Linked DNA regions of Verrucomicrobium spinosum DSM 4136 = JCM 18804. The protein of the gene in region 2 interacts with the protein of the main gene of each other region in a pairwise test. Links are inferred from orthologs where the notes say so. Each region holds a gene or a part of one and is shown on either strand. Other genes may lie near its edges.

Evidence for each region.
Region 1: the proteins of menB (region 2) and rfaD interact in binary tests that used the Escherichia coli proteins (3 or more experiments, as listed by UniProt). The link is inferred for Verrucomicrobium spinosum DSM 4136 = JCM 18804 from one-to-one orthologs.

Annotation. Positions count from the first base shown.
Region 1 is NZ_ABIZ01000001.1:4,107,217-4,117,630, reverse strand. The notes cover bases 7,445-10,414. They hold rfaD (ADP-glyceromanno-heptose 6-epimerase), read right to left. Parts: upstream 9,449-10,414; coding sequence 8,441-9,448; downstream 7,445-8,440. Other genes in these bases: uxaC (glucuronate isomerase), read right to left, coding at 10,024-10,414; VSP_RS16625 (four helix bundle protein), read right to left, coding at 9,539-9,934; VSP_RS16635 (ArnT family glycosyltransferase), read left to right, coding at 7,445-8,389. Outside these bases: VSP_RS16675 (lysozyme inhibitor LprI family protein), read left to right, coding at 1-121; VSP_RS16670 (DUF1579 domain-containing protein), read right to left, coding at 205-762; VSP_RS16665 (DUF1428 domain-containing protein), read right to left, coding at 809-1,171; VSP_RS16660 (SRPBCC family protein), read right to left, coding at 1,391-1,939; VSP_RS35860 (DUF1579 domain-containing protein), read right to left, coding at 2,133-2,663; VSP_RS39580 (SseB family protein), read right to left, coding at 2,858-3,616; rpsO (30S ribosomal protein S15), read left to right, coding at 3,864-4,124; VSP_RS16640 (polyribonucleotide nucleotidyltransferase), read left to right, coding at 4,417-6,540; more of VSP_RS16635, read left to right, coding at 6,719-7,444. UniProt on the Escherichia coli protein: Catalyzes the interconversion between ADP-D-glycero-beta-D-manno-heptose and ADP-L-glycero-beta-D-manno-heptose via an epimerization at carbon 6 of the heptose.
Region 2 is NZ_ABIZ01000001.1:5,190,793-5,201,062, forward strand. What follows is about bases 4,761-7,586. They hold menB (1,4-dihydroxy-2-naphthoyl-CoA synthase), read right to left. Parts: upstream 6,667-7,586; coding sequence 5,854-6,666; downstream 4,761-5,853. Other genes in these bases: VSP_RS21155 (enolase C-terminal domain-like protein), read right to left, coding at 4,761-4,864; VSP_RS21160 (1,4-dihydroxy-2-naphthoate polyprenyltransferase), read right to left, coding at 4,940-5,821; mnmA (tRNA 2-thiouridine(34) synthase MnmA), read right to left, coding at 7,095-7,586. In the rest of the region: VSP_RS21130 (RNA polymerase sigma factor), read right to left, coding at 1-437; VSP_RS21135 (YciI family protein), read right to left, coding at 459-833; VSP_RS21140 (NAD-dependent epimerase/dehydratase family protein), read right to left, coding at 1,066-2,004; VSP_RS36555 (TetR/AcrR family transcriptional regulator), read left to right, coding at 2,082-2,720; VSP_RS39775 (AMP-binding protein), read right to left, coding at 2,717-3,871; more of VSP_RS21155, read right to left, coding at 3,902-4,760; more of mnmA, read right to left, coding at 7,587-8,192; VSP_RS21180 (hypothetical protein), read left to right, coding at 8,369-9,094; VSP_RS39780 (ATP-dependent Clp protease proteolytic subunit), read left to right, coding at 9,245-10,270. UniProt on the Escherichia coli protein: Converts o-succinylbenzoyl-CoA (OSB-CoA) to 1,4-dihydroxy-2-naphthoyl-CoA (DHNA-CoA).

The DNA.
Region 1 (10,414 bases), 1.1 Mb from region 2 along the record:
CCACGGCCGGAGAGCCTATCTGGACGGGCGTTATTTCAAAGTGGCTTCACTGGATCCGGAGACGCAGTCGCTCGTCTTGAAGGCCGGTCAGTCCGGCAAGTCCCAAGCCGTGCCGGACTGATTCGAACCATCGCTCGATGAAATGAAAAAGCCGGCAGAGAGCGTCTGCCGGCTTTTTGCATTTTGAGGCTGGAACGCGCGTTCCTATTTCTTCTTGGACACTCCCGTGACCAGGGTGGTCCACTTGCCGTCCGCTCCCTGCATGCTGGACGTGAAGGTGCGTTCGCTGTCGCTTTTGAATTCGGTAACTTCCTGGAACTTGAACAGTTTGCCCGGCTCCATGGGGCAGGGGCCTTCCGATTCAAGGGTGAGCTTGTTGCCAGAGGCGTCAACGGAGCCGCTGTACCTCCAGAGGTAGCCATTCATGGAGTCCACCCAAGTTCCAGAATATTTCTTGGCATCGGCATCGTAACCCAGCGTGAGATTGAAAAGGAAGGGTTGCCCCATCATTTCGCTCTTACCCTCGCTGACGATCCAAAAGCCTCCGAGCGACTTCACCGTTTCCGTACCCTGTGCCTTCAACGGCGGTTTGCCAGGTTCCATGTGGATGGAGGTTTCTGTAGTCCAGTTGCCGACAAACCTTTGAAGCCATTCGTGCTCCCTGGTGGGCTTGGGCATCTGAGGTGTCTCTTGAGCCGGAAGGTGAAGGGAAAGCGCGGCGAGAAGGACGGCCGCCAGCGTGGAGCGAGTGAAGCTTTTCATGGAAGGTTGGTAGTTGGAGGAGGCTATGGAGGCGTGTGCTTCCGGATCATGCAGTGACCAGATTGCTGAACCCGCCGTAGTACATGCGGGTGTAGTCAAAAGGACAGGTTGACGGGGCCATCATCTCGGCCATGCGGGGATCTGCCATGACCTTGACATTCACAGCGTCCCGATGCTCACGGGATTCATAGGTGATCCAGGCGAAGACCACGGTTTCGTTTTCACTGGCACTCACGGCTTTAGGGAACGGCATCTGACCTTCGACCTGCAGGTCGTCGCCGATCCATTCCCGATATTCCAGGGCACCGCAGTCTTTCCAGATCTGCCCCGCTTTTGAGGAGATGGCGCGGTACTCTTCCACTTTGTCCTTGGGGAGAGGTAGCAGAAATCCGTCTGTGTATTGGCTCATGGTTGGGTGGGTGGTCTGAGTTTTGTTTCTTGTCTGTGGGTAAGATTCTGATCAGTCGCTGAGTGCCTGGTGAGTGCTGGTCCAGAAGTCAGAGAAGATGGCGGGAGGCTCGGGCGAATCCATCATCCCCTGGTTTCTTTGGGGTCGATGTACTCCGAGGTGCCCAGACCCCCAATCCCAACCGAAGCGGCCAGGCGTGACGGATGAGGAAGTGAAAAATCAAGGTTGCGGCGCTTTTGCGGCAGCTTCTGACACCCGCTTTAGGTCGGCCAGGCCTTTTTCAAAGTCGCCTCCGATCATTTTGTCCATGTTCATCACCAGACCAAAGGCTTTGGACATGAGGTTCTTCTCACCGAGCATGGTCCAGTCCACGGCGGTCTTGCTTCCCTCGGACTTAAATGTGAACTCTGCCGTATTGGTGGCGGCGAAGGGCTTGATGAACTCCAGTTTGATCTTTACCAGTTCTCCCGGGCGGCTTTCCAGGATGGTCATACGGCCTTCACCCACCTGATTGTTGCCCACCCAGGCGTAGCTGGATCCGGTGCCAGAAGCAGGTCCTTCGAAGGTATGCTTCATCTGGGGATCCAGTTTGGCCCAAGGCGACCAAGCCTCCCATTTGTGGAAGTCGTTTACCTGGTCAAACACAGTGGTGGAGGGTGCCTCAATGGTCGTGGCACGAGTGATGCTGAAGTCCTTGGGCTGAAACGCAGCCGCAACGAAAAAGATGCCGACGATGAGAACGAGAGCGAGGATGATTTTGGTAAACATGGGCGGATGTTTGAGCAGCGCGTTGTGAGCGAGAGTGCGACCGATGGGCTGATGTTCCCGGGAGGATTACAGGACTTGAAGTGATCGGCTGTCACCCACTATTTGGGTGTGTGTGGGGAGAGAATGTTTTTTGGGAGGACGCAACCGTAGCCAAAATGTTTTCGCCACTTTGGCTACGGTCGAAAGCGCCATCCTACTGGAGACGTTTTGCCTCGAACTTCATGAGAGTCGTCCAGGAGCCGTCTTCCTCCTGGATCGACGAGGTGAAGATCTTGTGATCGGCGGATTTGAACTCGGTCACGTCCTGAAATCGGGAGAGGGGAGCGTCGCGGAATGGGAAGGGGCCTTCCGTCTCCATGGTGAGCTTGTTGCCAGTATCGTCCACCGTGCCCTCGGCAAGCCAGCGATAGCCGCTCATGGAGTCCACCACGGTGGCGATGTACTTTTCCTTCTCCTGGTCGTAGCCGACGGTGACAAGCTGGGTGTAAGGCATCTCTGGGTTGTCACTTTCAATTACGGTGTGGGCCCAGAAGCCGCCGATGGAGCGGACGGTTTCAATACCGCTGAGTTGCATGGCGGGCTGGCCAGGCATGCAGTTGGCTTCTCCTTTGGAGGACCATGTGCCCACCAGGCGGTCCAGCCACTGGTGTTGTCTGGAAGGTGGGTTCATGTCTCCACAGGCTTGGGTGGGTGCTTCGGCTTCGAGGGTGGCGTTTTGGCTCATGGTAGTATGGGTTGGGTGGTCTGTAGTTTGGTTTTTCGGTTCTGGGGTGAGGGGTTTTGAAATGGAGTCGCGTCACGCTTGTCATGGTCCCTTCCTTCCAGGCCACGACGAACGGGCGGTCGTCCACAGGACAAATCCGCTAAAGTTTTCTACAAAACCGTCTCTGCTGCGCTCAATGAAGGCGGCTCGACAAGCTACGAGGCAAAATAGCCACCCTGGTCCTGCTGCCAGATCTGATAGCCATCGAGCTCTTCCTCGGTGACGGTGGACTGCTGGAAGGCCACGGGGCCCTGCGCCAGAAAAGCTTTGGTCGTGAAAGGGAGGTGCCCTATCCCCAAGGCCTGCCCGGGGCCCTCCGAGTCCAGGATCAAGGTGGAAACGTCAATCCTCTCTGGTGGGCTGGGCCAACAATTAGAATAGAGGCGGATGTGCACCCCATGGTCATCCACCATGAGAATCTTGGCAGCTTGATAATATTCTGCGCCCCTTATTGCGCAGATCGAGCCACGCTCGAACAAGGGCAGGGGAGTCAGGAGCAGAGTCCGGAGTCTTTCCAACTCCCCGGACAGGAATGTCCATTCCCACACGGGTATGGTGGGGTTGATCACCAGTCCAAAATTTGGCTCAGCAAGAAAGATCACCTCAAAGATCGAGACCGCCAGCGGGCGGTGGGGGAGACCTGCGGATGCGACAGTTGCTGCTGCTCGGGAGAGCGAGGTGAAGACCGCGATGAAGGTGTGGCCATCGGGCCCCTCAGTCGTCAAGGCTTCCTCCATGCCGACATCTTCGGGAACAAGGGCAAAAACAAAATGGGAGGTCCACGAGAGTAGAACCTCGGAGAACGAGGTGTTGCTCAGTTCGGAGCGATAGAGCGCGTGAGCTGTCTCGATGGCGTTTTCGGGGGCCTCGCCTCGAAAGCGGGAGTCAGTCGCGGAGTCAGAGGGGGTGGCCATAGAAAGGGGGGGATATGTTCCAGTTCCCAAGGGCGGTGCAGAAGTCAATCCGGTTTTTGCAAGGCGTCATGTGATAGTGGCAGATGGGGGCAAGGTTTTGTGCTCCCGGAAAAGGTCGGATCAGATCGGAAAAACTTAACTGACTCAAACAAAATTCCTCTTGCACACTTCGGATTTCATGCTTGTTTTCAGGCTCCACACATTGCCGTGAACCACCGCCGCCAAGTAGGCGGAGACAGTTTCAACCATGAGCCAAACCGCAACCAACGAAATCAAGTCCTTCCAGCTTCACGAGAAGGACACCGGCAGCGCAGACGTGCAGATCGCTCGTCTTACTGACCGCATCAACCACCTGACGCAGCACCTCGCCACGAACTCCAAGGACCACTCGTCCCGTCGCGGCCTGCTCCAGATGGTTGCCCGCCGCCGCAAGCTTCTTGACTATCTCAAGGTCACTGAAGAGGGGCGCTACGCCAGTCTGCTGAAGGCGCTCAAATTGCGCCGCTAAAGTTTTTGCCGAAAGGCGGGGCTCCAAAGGTCTCGCCTTTCTGCTTTCAGGATCGCAGACCCTACGTCTGTACGGGCACCGGGAGCTGTTTCCCGAGCGGCCCTTTTCCTGTTTTTAGCATCAGCATTCGCATCCAAACGGGTTGGACGGATGCCAACCCGCCCGCGTTACCGGGCACTTGCCTCCCCATCAATTCAGGCAGGCGTCACTCATGTCTCCGTCAACCGGAGCAGATTGAACCATCGCCCGGGCGCAATCCGACCTAAAACGTTAATCTTAAAGATTTTAGACCATGTCTATTCACACTATCACAGCCGCGCTTCCCAACGGCGACATCACGTTCGAAACCGGCAAACTGGCGAAACTCGCTGACGGTGCCGTAACCGTCCGTCAGGGTGACACCATCGTCATCGTGACCGCTGTGTCCGCTACCAAGGTCAAGGAAGGCCAGGACTTCTTCCCGCTTTCCGTCGAATACAAGGAAAAGGCAGCAGCAGCCGGCAAATTCCCCGGTGGCTACTTCAAGCGTGAAGGCCGTCCTACCGAGAAGGAAATCCTCACCTGCCGCATGACGGACCGCCCACTGCGTCCGCTTTTCCCGAAGGGCTACTACTACGACACCCAGATCGTCGCCCTCCTGCTGAGCGCAGACGGCGAGAATGATGCTGACATCATCAGCATCAACGGCGCTTCCGCCGCCCTTTGCGTGTCCGACATTCCTTTCGCAGGCCCCGTGGGTGCCGTGCGGGTGGGTCGTGTGAACGGCCAGTTCGTGTTGAACCCCACTCACAGCCAGCGCGCCAAGAGCGATCTTGACCTTGTGTACGTGGGGAACAAGAGCGAGGTCATCATGATTGAAGGTGCCGCCAATGAGTTGCCCGAAGCCGAGTTCATCAAGGCACTCGCTTTCGCCCAGGAACACGTGCAGGTGCTCGTGGCTGTGCAGGAAGAGCTCCGCGCCAAGGCTGGCAAGGTGAAGCGCGAAGTGCCTCTCATGCTGGTGAAGGACGAACTCCTTGAGATCGCCTACGAAGTCGCAGGCAGCCGTATCGAGGGTGCCATCTATCGCCCCAGCAAGGTCGAGCGCAGCAAAGCCGTGGGAGCCTTGCGTGATGAAGTGGAAGCCGCCATCAAGGCCCGCTATCCCGAGTCCGGCAATTTTGAAATCAGCCAGGCGTTCGACTACCTTCAGAAGAAGGCTTTCCGCGTGGCCATCCTGGACAAGCAGACCCGCGCCGACGGTCGTGGGATCGACCAGCTCCGCCCCCTCAGCGGCGAGACCGGCCTCATTCCCCGGTCCCATGGCTCGGCCCTCTTCGCCCGTGGCGAAACCCAGGCGCTCGCGCTGGCCACTCTGGCCCCGCTCGACGAAGCCCAGGAAATGGACAACTACGCCGGTGGCGAAACCACCAAGCGCTTCATCCTTCACTACAACTTCCCTCCCTTTAGCGTGGGTGAAACCGGCCGTTTCGGCGGGCAGAATCGTCGCGAAATCGGTCACGGCGCACTCGCCGAGCGCTCCGTGGAGCCGGTGGTCCCTTCCTCCGAAGACTTCCCGTACGCCATGCGCGTGTCCAGCGAAGTGATGGAATCCAACGGTTCCACCTCCATGGCCAGCGTTTGCTCTGGTGTGATGGCCCTCCTCGACGCAGGGGTGCCTCTCAAGCGCCCCGTGGCCGGGATTTCCGTGGGCCTCGTCAGCGAGTACGACGCCAACAACCAGATGAGCCGCTACCTGACGATGCTCGACATCATCGGCAGCGAAGATCACTTTGGCGACATGGACTTCAAGCTTTGCGGTACCGAGCTGGGTGTCACCGGCTTCCAGCTTGACCTCAAGCTGCCAGGCATCCCGTTGAGCATCCTCAACGAAGCCATTGCCAAGGCGGTAACCGGCCGCACAAACATTCTCGAAGTGATGAAGAGCGCGATCGCTGCTCCCAAGTCCCTTAGCGAGTTCGCTCCCCGCATTGAGAAGACCAAGATCAACCCCGACAAAATCGGCGAACTCATTGGGCCTGGCGGCAAGAACATCAAGGCCATCCAGGCCGAGTCCGGTGCGGACATCAGCATCAATGACGACGGCACCGTCCTCATCTATGCCAGCTCCAAGGAAGCCCTTGAGCGTGCGCTTGAGCTCGTCAACAACACCGTGGGTGAAGTCGAAGTCGGCAAGAACTACACGGGCCGCGTGGTCAGCACGACCAACTTTGGTGCCTTCATGTCGCTCGGCGGCAAGAAGGACGGCCTGATTCACATCTCCGAACTCGCTGACTTCCGGGTCAACGTGGTGGAAGATGTGGTCAAGGTGGGTGACGTGGTCACCGCCAAGTGCATCGGTGTGGATGACAAGGGCCGCGTGAAGCTCAGCCGCAAGGCCGTGCTCAAGGAAAAAGACACCGCCGCCGTGGGCTAAGCCCCGGACCCCTGACAGTCATTTAAGCCTCAAGTCCTCCCTGGCGGGGACTTGGGGCTTCTTGGTTTTTACGGCCCATGGAGCTCAACGCCAGTTCCGATCACCATGTGCCACGCAGCGCTGCAACTGCTTGAAATGCAGCGCATTCTCGCCACCACTGTCCCGTTCCATCCCTCGCATGAATTCCACCTGGACCGCACGTCTCATCCTTCTCGTCTTCTGGGCTCTCATCTATTTGCCCGGATTAGGAGACCTGGAGATCAAAGGGGAGGAGTGGCGCCGCACGATCCCAGGTCGGAACATGCTGCAGAATGGCGACTGGCTGGTGCCCCGTTCAGGAGGGCTTCCCTATGTCCGCAAGCCACCGCTCATCAACTGGATCAGTGCGGTGAGCTTCAAGACCACTGGAGTGGTGAACGAATGGACGGCAAGACTCCCGAGTGTGCTGACGATTCTGGTGGCGAGCCTGGGCATGTTTGGGTTCTCCCGCCGCTGGATGGGGAACAAGGCAGCGCTGGTGGGCGGATTGTTCTTTCTGGCAAGCGTAGGGGTCATTGAGAAAGGCCGGATCGCGGAGATCGAAGTTTACTACATTGCCTTCACAGGGCTGGCCTTCACAGCGTGGATGGCGGGGTTCAAGGGCAAACTCAATCTGTGGGCGGCATGGTTGTGGGTGGGGCTTTTCCTGGGGCTGGCCATGCTGGCCAAGGGGCCCATGCATCTGCTCTTCTTTTACCTGCCGGTCGTCGGTGCCTGTTGGGCCAGCAGCCGCTGGAAACAATTGTTCAGCCTCCCGCATCTCGCAGGTCTGCTGCTGTTCTTTGCGATCACTCTCGCCTGGGCGCTCCCCTTCATATCCTCGTACGCCCAGCTTATGGGCATCCAGAAGATGGATGTGCTGAGCACCTGGGGAAATGAGGTCTCCAGCCGCGTGACGGGTGAGGAAAAGACCAGTGCCTCTGACTGGCTGATCCGTGGGCCCAAGGCACTGGTGATGTTCCTGCCATGGATCCTGCTGGTGCCGCTCTGGTGGCGCAAGGCTGCTTTGGAACGCGCCTTTGGGGATCTCGAATCACGCAAGACCTTTGACGGCCTGAAATGGGGCGTGGTCGCGGGCTTCGCTTTCATGATTCTTATTCCCAGCTCGAGCGCGCGCTATGTGGCGCCGCTGCTGGCACCGGTGCTCTTGATGATCGCCTGGGTGCTCGTTGAGGGAGGTGCCGAGGCTACCCAACGGCAGCGCACGGTTTGGCACTGGATCAATCGCGGTTTTTTTGTCCTGGCGATGGTGGCCATCGGCGTCGCCGCCATTCTCTATTGGCCGTCTTCACTCATTGCTGTGGCCGCGTGGGCGGCTGGCATCACTGTCCTTACGCAGGTGCTGCTGCGCCAGGTGAAACAAGAGGGGACGCTCGCGGTGGTGTCCTTGACACTCGTCACAGCGCTGGCCGCTGCCATGCTCATGGGTGCATTCGTCCGGATCGGCCACCACATCATGTCCCAACGGGAGGATGTGCGCTCTACGGCGCTCGCGATTCGGAAAGCGATGGGGGACACCTCCGAAGGACGCCTTCTGATCTTTCACCTGGGCCAGATGCCTTACCCATTCTATCTGCCTGAAACCTCGCTGGAGCTGGATACTTTGGAACAGGTTCCTCAAGATCAGCCTTTCCGCTGGATGCTCACCGGCACCAAGACGGACGAAGGTTTCCGTCCCTGGTTTGAACGTCGCTTCGGCCCGGCAGAGACCGTCGCGGAGTTTGAGCGCACGTGGGGTGATCAAGGCAAGCGGGGCGAGCGCATGGTGCTCATCCGCTTTGCCGGGCGCGATCAGGAGAAGCAAAAATGAGTCTGAGGAAGGTGTCCCCCACCTTCCCCATCGTCATCGTCTTGCGTGGTTTCACCCGATCCTCGCTTCACCGTCCCCCAGGAGTTTGCCAGGGACCATGTAGGAGCGGACATAGTCGGCTACGGCATCGTTCAGCGGGGTGATGGCGTCTTTGTAGCCGAGCTGGCGTAGCTTGCTGATGTCGGCACAGGTGTAGTACTGGTACTTCTCCCGCAGGTGGGCGGGAAGGTCGATGAACTCAATGTGTGGTGGGAGTTCCAGGGCGCGGAAGATGCCGGTGACGAGCTGTAGCCAAGTGTGCGCCAAGCCAGAGCCCAGGTTATAAAGTCCGCCGGAAAGGGGATGGTTGCCGAGGAAAAGGGTCATGGCCACGGCGTCCTTCACGTAGAGGAAGTCCCGCATTTGTTCACCATCCTTAAAGTCGGGGCGGTGACTCTTGAAGAGCTGCACCTTGCCGTTGGTGAGGATCTGGTCGAACGCCTTGTTCACCACGGAGCGCATGTCGCCTTTGTGGTTTTCATTGGGGCCGTACACGTTGAAATACTTCAGACCCACGACCCGCTTGGCGATGCCCGCACGCTGAGCGTAGAGGTCGAAGAGGTGTTTCGAGTACCCGTACATGTTAAGCGGGCGAAGCACAGAGATGTCCTGCATTTTGTCATCCATGCCGTGAGCACCGTCCCCGTAGGTGGCCGCAGAGGAGGCGTACACAAACTTCGCCCCGGTCGCGATGGCCCAGTGGGCCAGCACCTTGGTGTACTCGAAGTTGTTCTTCATCAGGTGGTTCGCGTCCCGCTCCGTCGTGGCAGAGTTCGCCCCCAGATGATAGATCACATCGAACTTGCCCAGCGACTCTGGGCGGTTCGCGACCGCCTCCAGCAGGTCCGCTGCATCCAGATAGTCAGCATATTTTAGAGCCACCAGGTTTTTCCATTTTTCATCCGTGCCCAGTGAATCTGTGACAACAATGTTCTCCTCCCCCCTCTGGTTAAGAGCCCAGACAAGTGCGGAACCGATGAAGCCGGCACCGCCGGTGACGAGAATACGGGAGGATGGCATGGAAGGGGAGGAGGAAAGAGGAGACGCTGCGCTGGTTGAGACGGTGCCGCCGGAGGCGGCACCTGTTGAGACACGTTGTTGGTTGAGACGCTACGCTGGTTTGTCAGAGCGGGAGAGTTGGGACTTGCGGAGATTGTGAATGCGAGCTGACAACATAAAGGTAGCGCTGCGAATACGTGCCTGATCTTCTTCGCTGATCAAGCCGAGATCAGCGCTGACTGCAACAAGGCAACCCACTTCCATGAGGGAACTGTACGCAAGTTGAGAAAAATGCGCTTGGTCTTTGGCACTGGTGCGGGCGGTTCCTTCAGCCAGGTTGCATGCTACGGAAACGCTCGCTCGATTCAGTTGCGAAACCAGACCGAATGCCTCGGTCTTCGGGAAGGTTCGAGTTAGTCTATAGATCTCTGTGATCAAGCTTCGTGAGTCCTGCCAGACGCCAAGCTTTTCAAAAGGGAACTGTTTGCGATGAACGTTCTCATTCATGATCCAGCGAAGCGTCTCAACCAACGACGTGTCTCAACAGGTGCCGCCTCCGGCGGCACCGTCTCAACCAGCGCAGCGTCTAAACTACCTCAAACGTCCATGCCAAAGTACTCATGCGCATTCGCATAGCAGATGCGCTTGATCATGGTGCCGACGAGGTCGTAGTCGTCGGGGACGAGGCCGTTTTCGACGTCGCGGCCGACGAGGTTGCACAGAATTCGGCGGAAGTACTCGTGGCGGGGTGGGGAGAGGAAGCTGCGGGAGTCGGTCAGCATGCCCACGGAGCGGCTGAGGAGGCCGGTGGAACTGAGGGAGTTGATCTGCCATTCCATGCCTTCCATCGTGTCCAGGAACCACCAGCCGGAGCCAAACTGCATCCTTCCGGCGATCCCCTGGTCGTTGCCTTGGTAGTTGCCGACGATCGTGGCGAAGACGTAGTTGTCCTTCGGGTTCAGGTTGTACAACACGACCTTGGGCAGG
Region 2 (10,270 bases):
ACCTGCAGCATCAACGGTGTCCGCACTGCCGGATCGATCGCAGGATGGCCGCAGACGAAGAGCAGCTTGAGACGTTCATCCGGGAAGGGACCGCCAGTGTCCGCCACCGTGCGCACTTCCTCCGCCAGTTGTTGCAAGTGGGCCTCGGAGTTCTGCTTCACCCGCTGATGCCGGATCTCATCTGTGATCCGGTTGCCCGCCACCCGCAGCAGCCACGCCTCCGGCTTCTGGGGCACCCCATCGCGCGGCCAGCGCTCCAGAGCCGTGGCCAGCGCCTCACTCAGGGCATCCTCGGCCCCCGCCACATCACGGGTGCGTGCTGCCAGATACGCCAGCAGCCGGCCATAGGACTGCCGCACGAGGGCATCGATGGTTCGATGAGTCTCCTCATCGAGCGCTCCTGGCATTGCGGCAGGTGCTGGATCAGACACGTCCATGGCCCGTGGTGATACGCGTGCTCAAGCAGGCCTGGCCGCCGGGCCTCCGACAGAGAAATGCGAGCCCAGGAGCGGCCGCACCTCCACCGAAGTGAAGGCCGCCGCCGGATGACGCGCCGCCCACTCCAACGCCGTGTCCAGATCCGGCACATCAATGATGCCAAAGCCCGCCAGGAACTCCTTGGACTCTGCATAGGGCCCATCATGCACCTGACGCTGGCCATCCCGCACCCGCACGGTCGTGGCTGCCAGAGGCGATTCCAGCCCAGCGCCCCCCACAAAGATGCCCGCCGCCTGCAGCGCCTGGCCATAGGCCCGTCCCGCGGCCAGCACGGCCGCGTCATCGCGACGGTCAAAGACTTCCTGAGATTGATGAACCAGCAGAGCGTATTTCATGAGGTGTTGCGGTAGAGCTTGTGTGCAGGCGGACCAGTTCATCTGACCGCGCTACACAGGGATGACGAGCCGCCCCACCCCATTTCGACAATTGCAGAAAAAGAAGAGCATCTATCCTCACACAAAGGCACGAAGGCACAAAGAAAATGCCGCCCGTCCGGCCACAACCGCCCCTTCCCCCTCCCTCTTGTCAATCCTGTCTCAATAAGAGCCTCCTGACCAGCCCACATCGCTACGCCTTCAAACAAGTGGCAATCCCCTCGTCATACGAGGTCTTGTGGTACCCACCCAAGAGTTCCCGCAAGGCAGAGTCATCCACGATCAGCGGGTCCGTCAGAAGGTAGTGCATCTCCACCAGTTCCCGCAGGATGGGATTGAACCAACCCATCATGCGGAGCATCAGCTTGCCCGCCACCATCAGCTTTGGTTTTCCCCTGCCCGCCAGAGCAAAGGCTTTTTCCGCGAACTCCCGTTGCGTGATGACGCCTGCGCCACCCAGATTCCAGGTGCGACCATACGCCCCGGGATTACGTGCAAGCTTCATCACCACCGGCCCAACGTCTGGCACGAACACAAACTCATGCGGCTTGTCAATCGGCCCCAGCATCTGCGCCCGGCCTCCGGATACGATCGCCTTGAAGATCCCGTCCAGATAGCTGCGCTCCACCCGTGGCCCATAAAAGTCGGGTAGCCGCATAAGGGTCGTCTGGATCTGCCCGGAGCGTCCCGCCTCCATCAGGATATCCTCCTGCTCCTTTCTCATGCGCCCCTTGTAGGTGTGGGGTTCACGCGGGTGAATCTCATTCACCCGGTCCGTCTGAGGGCGGCCAAAGGGGTAGAGCGTGCCAATCAGGACCACCCGCTTCACCCCGGCCTCGATCGCTCCGGCGAGCGTCTGGCGCATGATCTGGGGATGCAGGTGAAACTGATCATAGGGCACCCCTACCATCGTGATGAGCGTTTCCACCCCTTCCGCCGCAGCCACCACCGAGGCAGGGTCGTCTGGGTTCCACGTACGAATCTCCGCCAGAGGATCCGCTCCGTAGGTCCTTTGCAAAGACGTCGCATCTCTGCCCACCACCCTGTAGCGGACGCCCGCGTCTCGCAGTGCAGCGGCTATTGACGCGCCAATGGGTCCCGTAGCACCAAACAAGGCAAATTCAGTCTTCATAAGGTTATATTAACATCGTTAAGTTAACACCGTTAATTACATCTCGACAGTCCGATGTCAAACGACATATTTCAACCATGAGCCGCCCACCCCGCAGCGCCCAGGCCACCACCGATCTCAAGGACCACATCCTCAGCGCCTCGCGCACCATCCTGGTCAACGAAGGCTATGAGGCCCTCAGCATGAGACGCCTCGCCCGGGAAATCGGCTACTCTGCGACCGCCCTCTACCTCTACTTCGAGAATCGGGAGGCCATCGTCGCCGAACTCGGCCGCCGCGGCCTTGAGGACCTGGAAAAGCTCATGCTCCCCGCATTGACCCTCCCCCCAAAGGACGCCCTGCGCGAGCTCGCCCGTCAGTACCTGCACTTCAGCACCGGGCAGCCCGAATCCTACCGCGTCATCTTCATGCAGGACAGCGCCCTGGCGGACGCCATGTTCCGCAGCCAGCCCGGCAAGGACGCAGGCGGCGCGGGCCAGCGCGTCTTCGGCATGATCCAGTCCCAGTTTAAGCAACTGGTTTCAGGAAAGGACTCCGCACAACATCATGCCGAGGTCTTCTGGACGTCTCTGCACGGCATCGTCTCCCTCAAGCTCACCTGCGAAAAGTTCCTGCAAACCCCTGCGACAGACTTGGCCGCCATCGCCATCGAGGCACTGCTGGAACGAGTGGCACCGGCTTCCAGACGGATTCAGGCCGAGCAGAGCGATGGTTAATCCTGTCTCAGTAAAGCTTCCAGCCCCACACGATCCACCTTCCCCAATCCGGTTCGAGGAATTGCCGCAACACCTCGCACCCCGCTCAGTCGCTGATATCCCGGCACCCCCTCATTGAACTGCGCCCGCAACGTCTCCAAGGCAGCTTTGCTCATCTCCCCCACCAGCACCAGCCGCGTTTCCTGCCGGTCATCAGCTATCGGCCAGATCACGCATGAGGCAGGAGCAAGCCCTTCCTCCAGGTAGATCTTCTCAAGCCGGGCCTGCAACTCGGGCAGACTCACGAGTTCGCCCAACACTTTCACAAACGAAGCCTCGCGCCCGAGGAAACGGAGAAACTGTCGCGTGCCATGATGCCAGATCTGCACGCGATCCCGCGTGGCCAGTCCGGCATCCGGATCAATCGGCTCCCATTGCCAGGCCCCATCACGAAGGACCATGTACCCCTTGGCCAGAGCGCTGCCGCGCACGTGGAGCCGGTCCGTCTGATCTGTACCAAGCTGCCAGCAGGGCAGGACCTGCAGTGATTCTGGATCAAAGCCCGTCCTCAGGTGCTCCAGCGGCTCGGTGGCAATCTGGGAGGCCGTCTCGGTCATGCCAAAGCTCTGCAATACCGGCCAGCCCAACTCCAAAGCCCGCAACGCCACCTCCCGGTTCATGCCCCCGCCGCCCACGACGATGGCCCGCAGCGACTCCGGCGCGGGAAGCCGGGCCGCCACCAGATCATACACCTGCGTCGGCACCAGAGATACCAGAGTGACCTGCTCCCTCGCACACTGGTCAGCAAACCGGCCTGCATCCCACTTCCCCTCTAGAAAAGTCCACGCAGCACGGCTCAAATGGCAACGAGCCAGGATGGAGCAGCCTCCCACATGGTGCGTGGGCAGGGCGATGAGCCAACGGTCTTGAGATGTGGACTCAAGGTGCTCATTCACTGCCTGCGCTGAGATGAGCATCCCTTCCCGAGAAAGGCCCACCCACTTGGGCACGCCTTCGCTCCCGGAGGTTTTGAAATAACACAAGCCCGCCGTATCTGCCCGCGCCTGCGTCATCTCCTCCAGACCGTCCGGAGCCATCTCCCCTGGAGCCAGCGCCAGATGCAACCTTGTCGATTGCCAGAAGGCGTCGTTTTCCTGAGGGGTGTGCTGCATGTCCGTCGTCGGTGCCGGAAGGGTTCGCCCCTACAACTTCAGCCAGGCCAGCTTGTCCAGCACCTCATTGAAGCCCAGGCCGGTGCCCGCACGATCCACTGCCAGCACTCCGCCCACCGCACTCAGCCGCTCAAAAAAAGAATCCCTGGCAAAGAGATGATCCGTGGCCAGGCCACACAGATCCATGCGCCCACCGATCTCCTGCCACGCCAGGGCAGCCTCATACGCGGCAAAGCTCTGGCCAATGGCATGGTCCATGGCGGAGGTCATCACCACCCTCACCCGCTCCGGCACGCCGTCCAGCATCTCCCGCCACTCGCGACGCCCGGGCTTGAGCACCGCCACGTTAAAGCCCTCATCCGCACCGCGCAGAGCTTTGTCCAGAGCCAGATCCACCGCATAGCGTCGCTGCATATCCTCCCAGGACTCGGGGTCGTACGGAAAGGGATCTTCCACAAAGTCGAGCCGCGCTCTCACACGCGGGGACATCCACTCCATGAAGTTGCGAAACTGATGGGGCTCCAGGCAGGAGTTAAAGTCCGCGCGCAGCTTCACCCCGGCATCCCCAGCCTTGGCGGCAAAGCTGTCCAGCCAGCGCAGCACCTCCCCCACGTTGTTCCAGCCCTTGGTCTTGATCGCCCCCCACCCCTCTGCCACGACGCGGCGCATCTGCGGCTCACTGGGCTGGTTTTGATCCCAAGAGTAATGACACGGCGGAATCTCCAGCCCTGCAAACAAGCTGACACCCGCCCGCCGCGCCGCGCCATCCACTGCCGCCATGCGCAGAGCACGCTCGATCACCTTTGAGGTGCCGCCGTCTCTCAGCAGGTCCAGTTGATCCTTGATCGGCGGATCGCCGAATTCCGGCCAGGGGTGCAGGCAGCCCACCCCGCCGTCCACCATGATGAGCACCCCGTGAAACTCCCGCCGCTGCGACACCGCATTCAGCGCACCGCGGGAGTACAGCGTGTACGGATGAATGTAGTAGGACATAGAGGTGGAAAGTTGAGACGGGCTTCGCCCTGGTTGAGACGCTACGCTGGTTTAGACACTTCGTTGGTTGAGGGATTAGCCCCAGATCAATGCGGCGATGAAGGTGAAGGAGAAGGCCAGGAGGGAGGCCCCGGCCATGGCGAGGAATTTGTTGTAGCGGGGAGAAGGTTCTGTCTTCCAAATCGCAGTGGACAGGGCGGCGGCGGCAAGGAATGCGATGGCAAAGGGAGCCCACCGCACGGCAGGTGTCTGCCAGTAAAAGCAGAGTGCCAGGGTGATGAGGTAGAGCAGCGTGATCTCCACCCGCGCGAAGGTTTTGCCAAAGCGCACCGCCAGCGTCTTCTTGCCCGTCTTGGTGTCCTCCTCTATGTCCCGCAGGTTGTTGATGGCAATAAGCACGGTGGAGAGACAGCCGATCTGCAGACCCGCCACGAGCGCCTCCACATGCCACTGACTACTCTGCACAAACGCGGAGCCCGTCACGGCAATGAGGCCGAAGAACAACACTACGAAGAGCTCCCCCAGGCCGCGATAGGCCAGCGGCACGGGTCCACCTGTGTAGCCGTAGCAGAACCACAAGGAGGGAATGCCTATGGCCAGAATGGGCCAGCCGCACTGCCAGATGAGCGCCGCGCCCTGCACGCTGGCGATCACCAGAAAGAGCACCGCCGCCTTCATCACCGCGCCGGCGGACATCATGCCAGACGCGGTGATGCGCACGGGCCCCAGGCGCTCCTGCGTGTCGCTCCCCTTCATCGCATCCACGGCATCGTTGAAGAAGTTCGTGGCGATTTGCAGGCAGATGCAGCTGCCCAGCGTGGCCAGCATGAGCCACACGCAGAACTCCCCGCTGAGCTTCCAGCCCAGCGCGGAGCCCACCAGCACAGGGGCCACGGCGGCCCCCAGCGTCTTGGGACGGGCCGCCAGGATCCAGGGTTTGATCTGTCCGGCGATCATGATGCAGGCACTGAGTTAGATCTTGAACCGCATCACGGCACGCGGGGGAACTTGGAGAAGTCCGGCTTGCGTTTTTCCACAAACGCATTTTTGCCCTCCTTCGCCTCCTCACTCATGTAGTAGAGCAGCGTCGCATTCCCCGCCAGATCCAGCAGGCCCATCTGGCCATCGCAGTCTGCATTGAGTGCCGACTTCAGGCAGCGCAGGGCCAGCGGCGAGTGTGCCAGGATTTCCCGGCACCATTTCACCGTCTCCTCCTCCAGTTCCGCCAGGGGCACCACATGGTTCACCAGGCCCATGTCCAGCGCCTGCTGCGCATCATACTGGCGGCACAGGTACCAGATCTCACGCGCCTTCTTCTGCCCCACGATGCGGGCCAGGTAGCTGCTGCCCAGACCGCCGTCGAACGAGCCCACCTTCGGCCCCGTCTGGCCAAACCGGGCGTTGTCCGCGGCAATGGTCAAATCACACACCACGTGCAGCACATGACCGCCGCCGATGGCGTAGCCCGCCACCATGGCGATCACCGGCTTGGGAATGCCGCGAATCTTCTTCTGCAGGTCCAGCACGTTCAGGCGCGGCACGCCATCGCTGCCCACATAGCCCGCGTGACCACGCACCTTCTGGTCTCCACCGGAGCAGAAGGCATCCGGCCCCTCACCCGTGAGGATGATCACCCCCACTTCAGGATCCTCATGCGCCACGTCAAAGGCATTGAGCAGTTCATGAACCGTCAGCGGACGGAACGCATTGCGCACCTCCGGCCGGTTGATCGTGATTTTCGCGATGCCGTCGCTGGACTTCTCCAGCTTGATGTCCTGGTATTCTTTAACGGAGGTCCACATGGTCAGGGTCGGTTGTCAGGAAGGGTGTCGAGGTCGTAGATCGGGAAGAAACGCTTTAGCGCAGCTTGGCGGGGAAGCATCCCGTTTCGCAGATTTTGTACGCCTGGAGGTCACCAGACGCCTCGTCATCCGCTCCGGAGCCCTCAACAGCTTCCCGATCCCTCTGCTAAGTGCCCGTCCTCGGTGCGGGCCACCGCATACTGAACCCGCATCGCGTCAAGAAACTCCGAGAGAGGCCGTCCCCCTCCCGAAAGCGCCGTTGCGATCCCTCGCTTGATGGCGACAACAGCTTCCCAATCCTCCATGCAGGCTGACTGATCTAGGGTGCCTTTCCCGTGGTTATCCAAGAGTGCAGCGTAGTCCGGAGGATGCATAGCAAAGGATCGCAGCGCACCGAGCCTGCTCAAGTCAATTCTCCACCACTCCACCTACTCATACCCAATCGACTCAAACACCGCCCCACCCAGCAGCTGATCCCCGTCATACAGCGCACAGATCTGCCCGGGTGTGAGCGCCCGCTGGGGCTCATCGTACACCAGCTCTGCGGCCCAGCCGTCTTCCCTCTCAAAAGGCGTGTACATCGCCATCCCCGCCGGGCAGCGATAGCGCGGCTGGGCGTTCAGCCGCCGTGGCACCAGAAGGTCCGGCCCCGTCGTGGAAATCTGCGTCAGAATCGCCTTTCGCGCCCAGAGCAGCGGGGTATCCGCCTGCTCAATCGCCACCACCAGCTCATTTGCGGCGGGCCGCTTCGCCACCACCACATAGGCCTGCTTGTACAGATTGGACGGCACCCGCAGCCCCTTGCGCTGGCCCAGGGTGTAGAGATGCAGACCGCGATGCTCGCCCAGCACCTTGCCTTCCAGATTCACAATGTTCCCGGGATTGTCCGGCACGAAGGTCCTTAGGAAGTCCTCCATCTTCACCTCACCGATGAAGCAGATCCCCTGGCTGTCCTTCTTCTCCGCCGTCTTCAGACCCAGTCGGGATGCCTCCACCCGCACCTCCGCCTTGGGCAGGTGGCCGATGGGGAAGCGAGCAATCTCCACCTGCTCCGGTCGCATCATGGCCAGGAAGTAGGTCTGGTCCTTGTTGCCATCCACGCCGCGTCGCACGATCGGGTGCGCCCCCGGCTCCGCAGGCAGCTCCCAGCGGGCATAGTGCCCGGTGGCGATGGCATCATAGCCGTGATCCTTGGCCCACTCCCAGAGCACGCCGAATTTCATCTCCCGGTTGCACATCACATCCGGGTTGGGCGTGATCCCTTCCTGATACCCGGCCAGGAGGTACTTCACCACCTTCTCCCGGTACTCCCTCATCAGATTCACCACGCGGAACTCGATCCCGAGCTGGTCCGCCACCGCACGGGCATCCTCGATGTCCTCCTGCCAGGGGCAGTGGCCGATGATGTTCTCCTCATTGATCCAGTTCTTCATGTACGCCCCGGACACATCATGCCCCTCGCGGACGAGCAGGGCGGCGGCGACACTGCTGTCCACGCCTCCAGACAGCGCGGCTAGGATCTTCATGGGAATCAGTTCGGTAAGGGAAAGGTACGCCCGATTTCCCACGCCGGGCGGGGAAAAACGGACCCGCGTAGTCGCTTGCCCTTCGCCCCCTGTCAATCCCCAACCACCAGGTCGGGTGCGACCTCTCGTCACGTTTTCCCTCTTCCCTTTTCCCTGTCTAGAGGCTACCAACTCCCATGTCTCAAGCTCAGAAAGAACCTACCGGCCCCTTCAGCCCGTTCTACGGTTGTGCCATTCTCATCATCGCCATTTGCACCTTCGGCGGGATCGTCGGCTGGACCCTCTACAGCGGCTACCGGCAGGACAAGGAGATCAGCCAGTTCACCATCGACAACGCCCCCCCTCTGCCTACTCCCACGCCCAGCGAGGAACAAAGAGCCGCCCTCCTCACCAAGCTGGACTCCTTTGAAGACGCAGCGTCCAATGGCAAAGCCGTTCCCCTCCTCCTCAGTGTAGAGGAGCTCAACACCTTGATCGTGATCGCAGGGGAAAAGGAAGTGGCCGACTACCGAGGCATCGCCCTCTTCACCAGCATCGATCCCCAGGCCCAGCTCCTCATGGCCGACCTCTGCTGGCAGATCAACCGTCTCCCGGGCAGCGACGGTCCCAAGCGCTACCTTGTGGGTAAGAGCGGCTTCAAACCCGTCATTGAAAACAACGCCCTGGATCTGCACATGGAGACGCTCACCGTGCCAGGCAAGGAGGTCAGCCAAGGCTTCTTCCTCCATCTCAAGACCATCCCCTGGCTCAATGTCGCCAAGCTCAAGCCTCACGTAAAAGCGGTGCTGGAGAAGGTGACCAGCGTCGAGTTCAGCCCCGATGGCTCCTCCATCATCCTGCACTCCACGGCCGGCACCGGGGTCACTCCACCAGCTTCTCCGACAAAAGCAACAGCTCCGTAACTTTGGGATGGGCAAGTGGCTGCGGGACGCTACAATCGTGGCCCGTTAGCTTGGCACGTGTACTGCTTTTCAAAATAATTGTCACCGTGGCTAATCGCAATGATTGCCACGGGAAACAGAAAAGCAGTGTGCGTCAACCCCACCTTGCCCATGCATACGACGATCCGTCTTGCCGCCTTGTTGTTGCTCGTGATTGCGGGTTCCTCCGCCCGGGCAGAAGCCCTGAACGCCGGACTGCCGGCGGAAGACCTGCTCGAACTGCAAGCGCAGCAGTGCGAGGAAAAAACAACCGCACCAGCACCCTCGCTTGATGCGCTGAAGGCGGAGGTCGGCCGCCTCACGGTCGAGAAGGAGAAACTCTCCACCGAGCTCGCCCTGGCCCAGGCCGCGGTGGAGAAGGAGCTCAGCCCCTCCAAGCTCAACACCCTGCGTCTTCAAGCCCAGCTCGCCGAGCTGAAGGCAAAGCAGGATCTGGCAGAGTATCAGGAAAAACTCGCCGAGGAAAAAGCTCTGGAGGAGGACAAACGCACCCTCGACCGCGCCCTGCTGAAAAGCAGCATCGCCAAGGCCGAGGTCGAGACGGAACTCGCCGAGATCCGCCGCATCGAAAATGCCACGCAGAAGGAGATCGCCCGGATCAACTCCGGCATCGCCCTGGAAAAAGAGGAGGAAGAGGCCCGCAACTACGCGATGTCTGACCCCGTGTATCTCACCGAGCCCCTGCAGGGTCGCAAGCTGGTCATGTCAGACCGGCGCATCGCCCTGAACGGGCCCATCAGCATGCGCACGGCGGACAACGTCATTGCTCGCATCAACTATTTCAACAACCGCGATGCCAAGCTGCCGATCTTCCTCGTCATCGATGACAGCCCCGGTGGCTCTGTCATGGCAGGTTACAAGATCGTCAAAGCCATGCAGGGCAGCCAGGCCCCCGTGCATGTGGTGGTGAAGTCCTTCGCCGCCAGCATGGCCGCCTGCATCGCCACCGTGGCCAAGCACTCCTACGCTTACTCGAACACGGTCATCCTCCACCACCAGATCCACTCCTTTGCCGGGGGCAATCTCACTCAGCAACAAGAGTGGCTCAAGGAGATGGAAGAATGGTGGCGCCGTCTGGCTGACCCCGTGGCGGTCAAGATGGGCATCTCCCGCGAAGAACTCATCAAGCAAATGTAT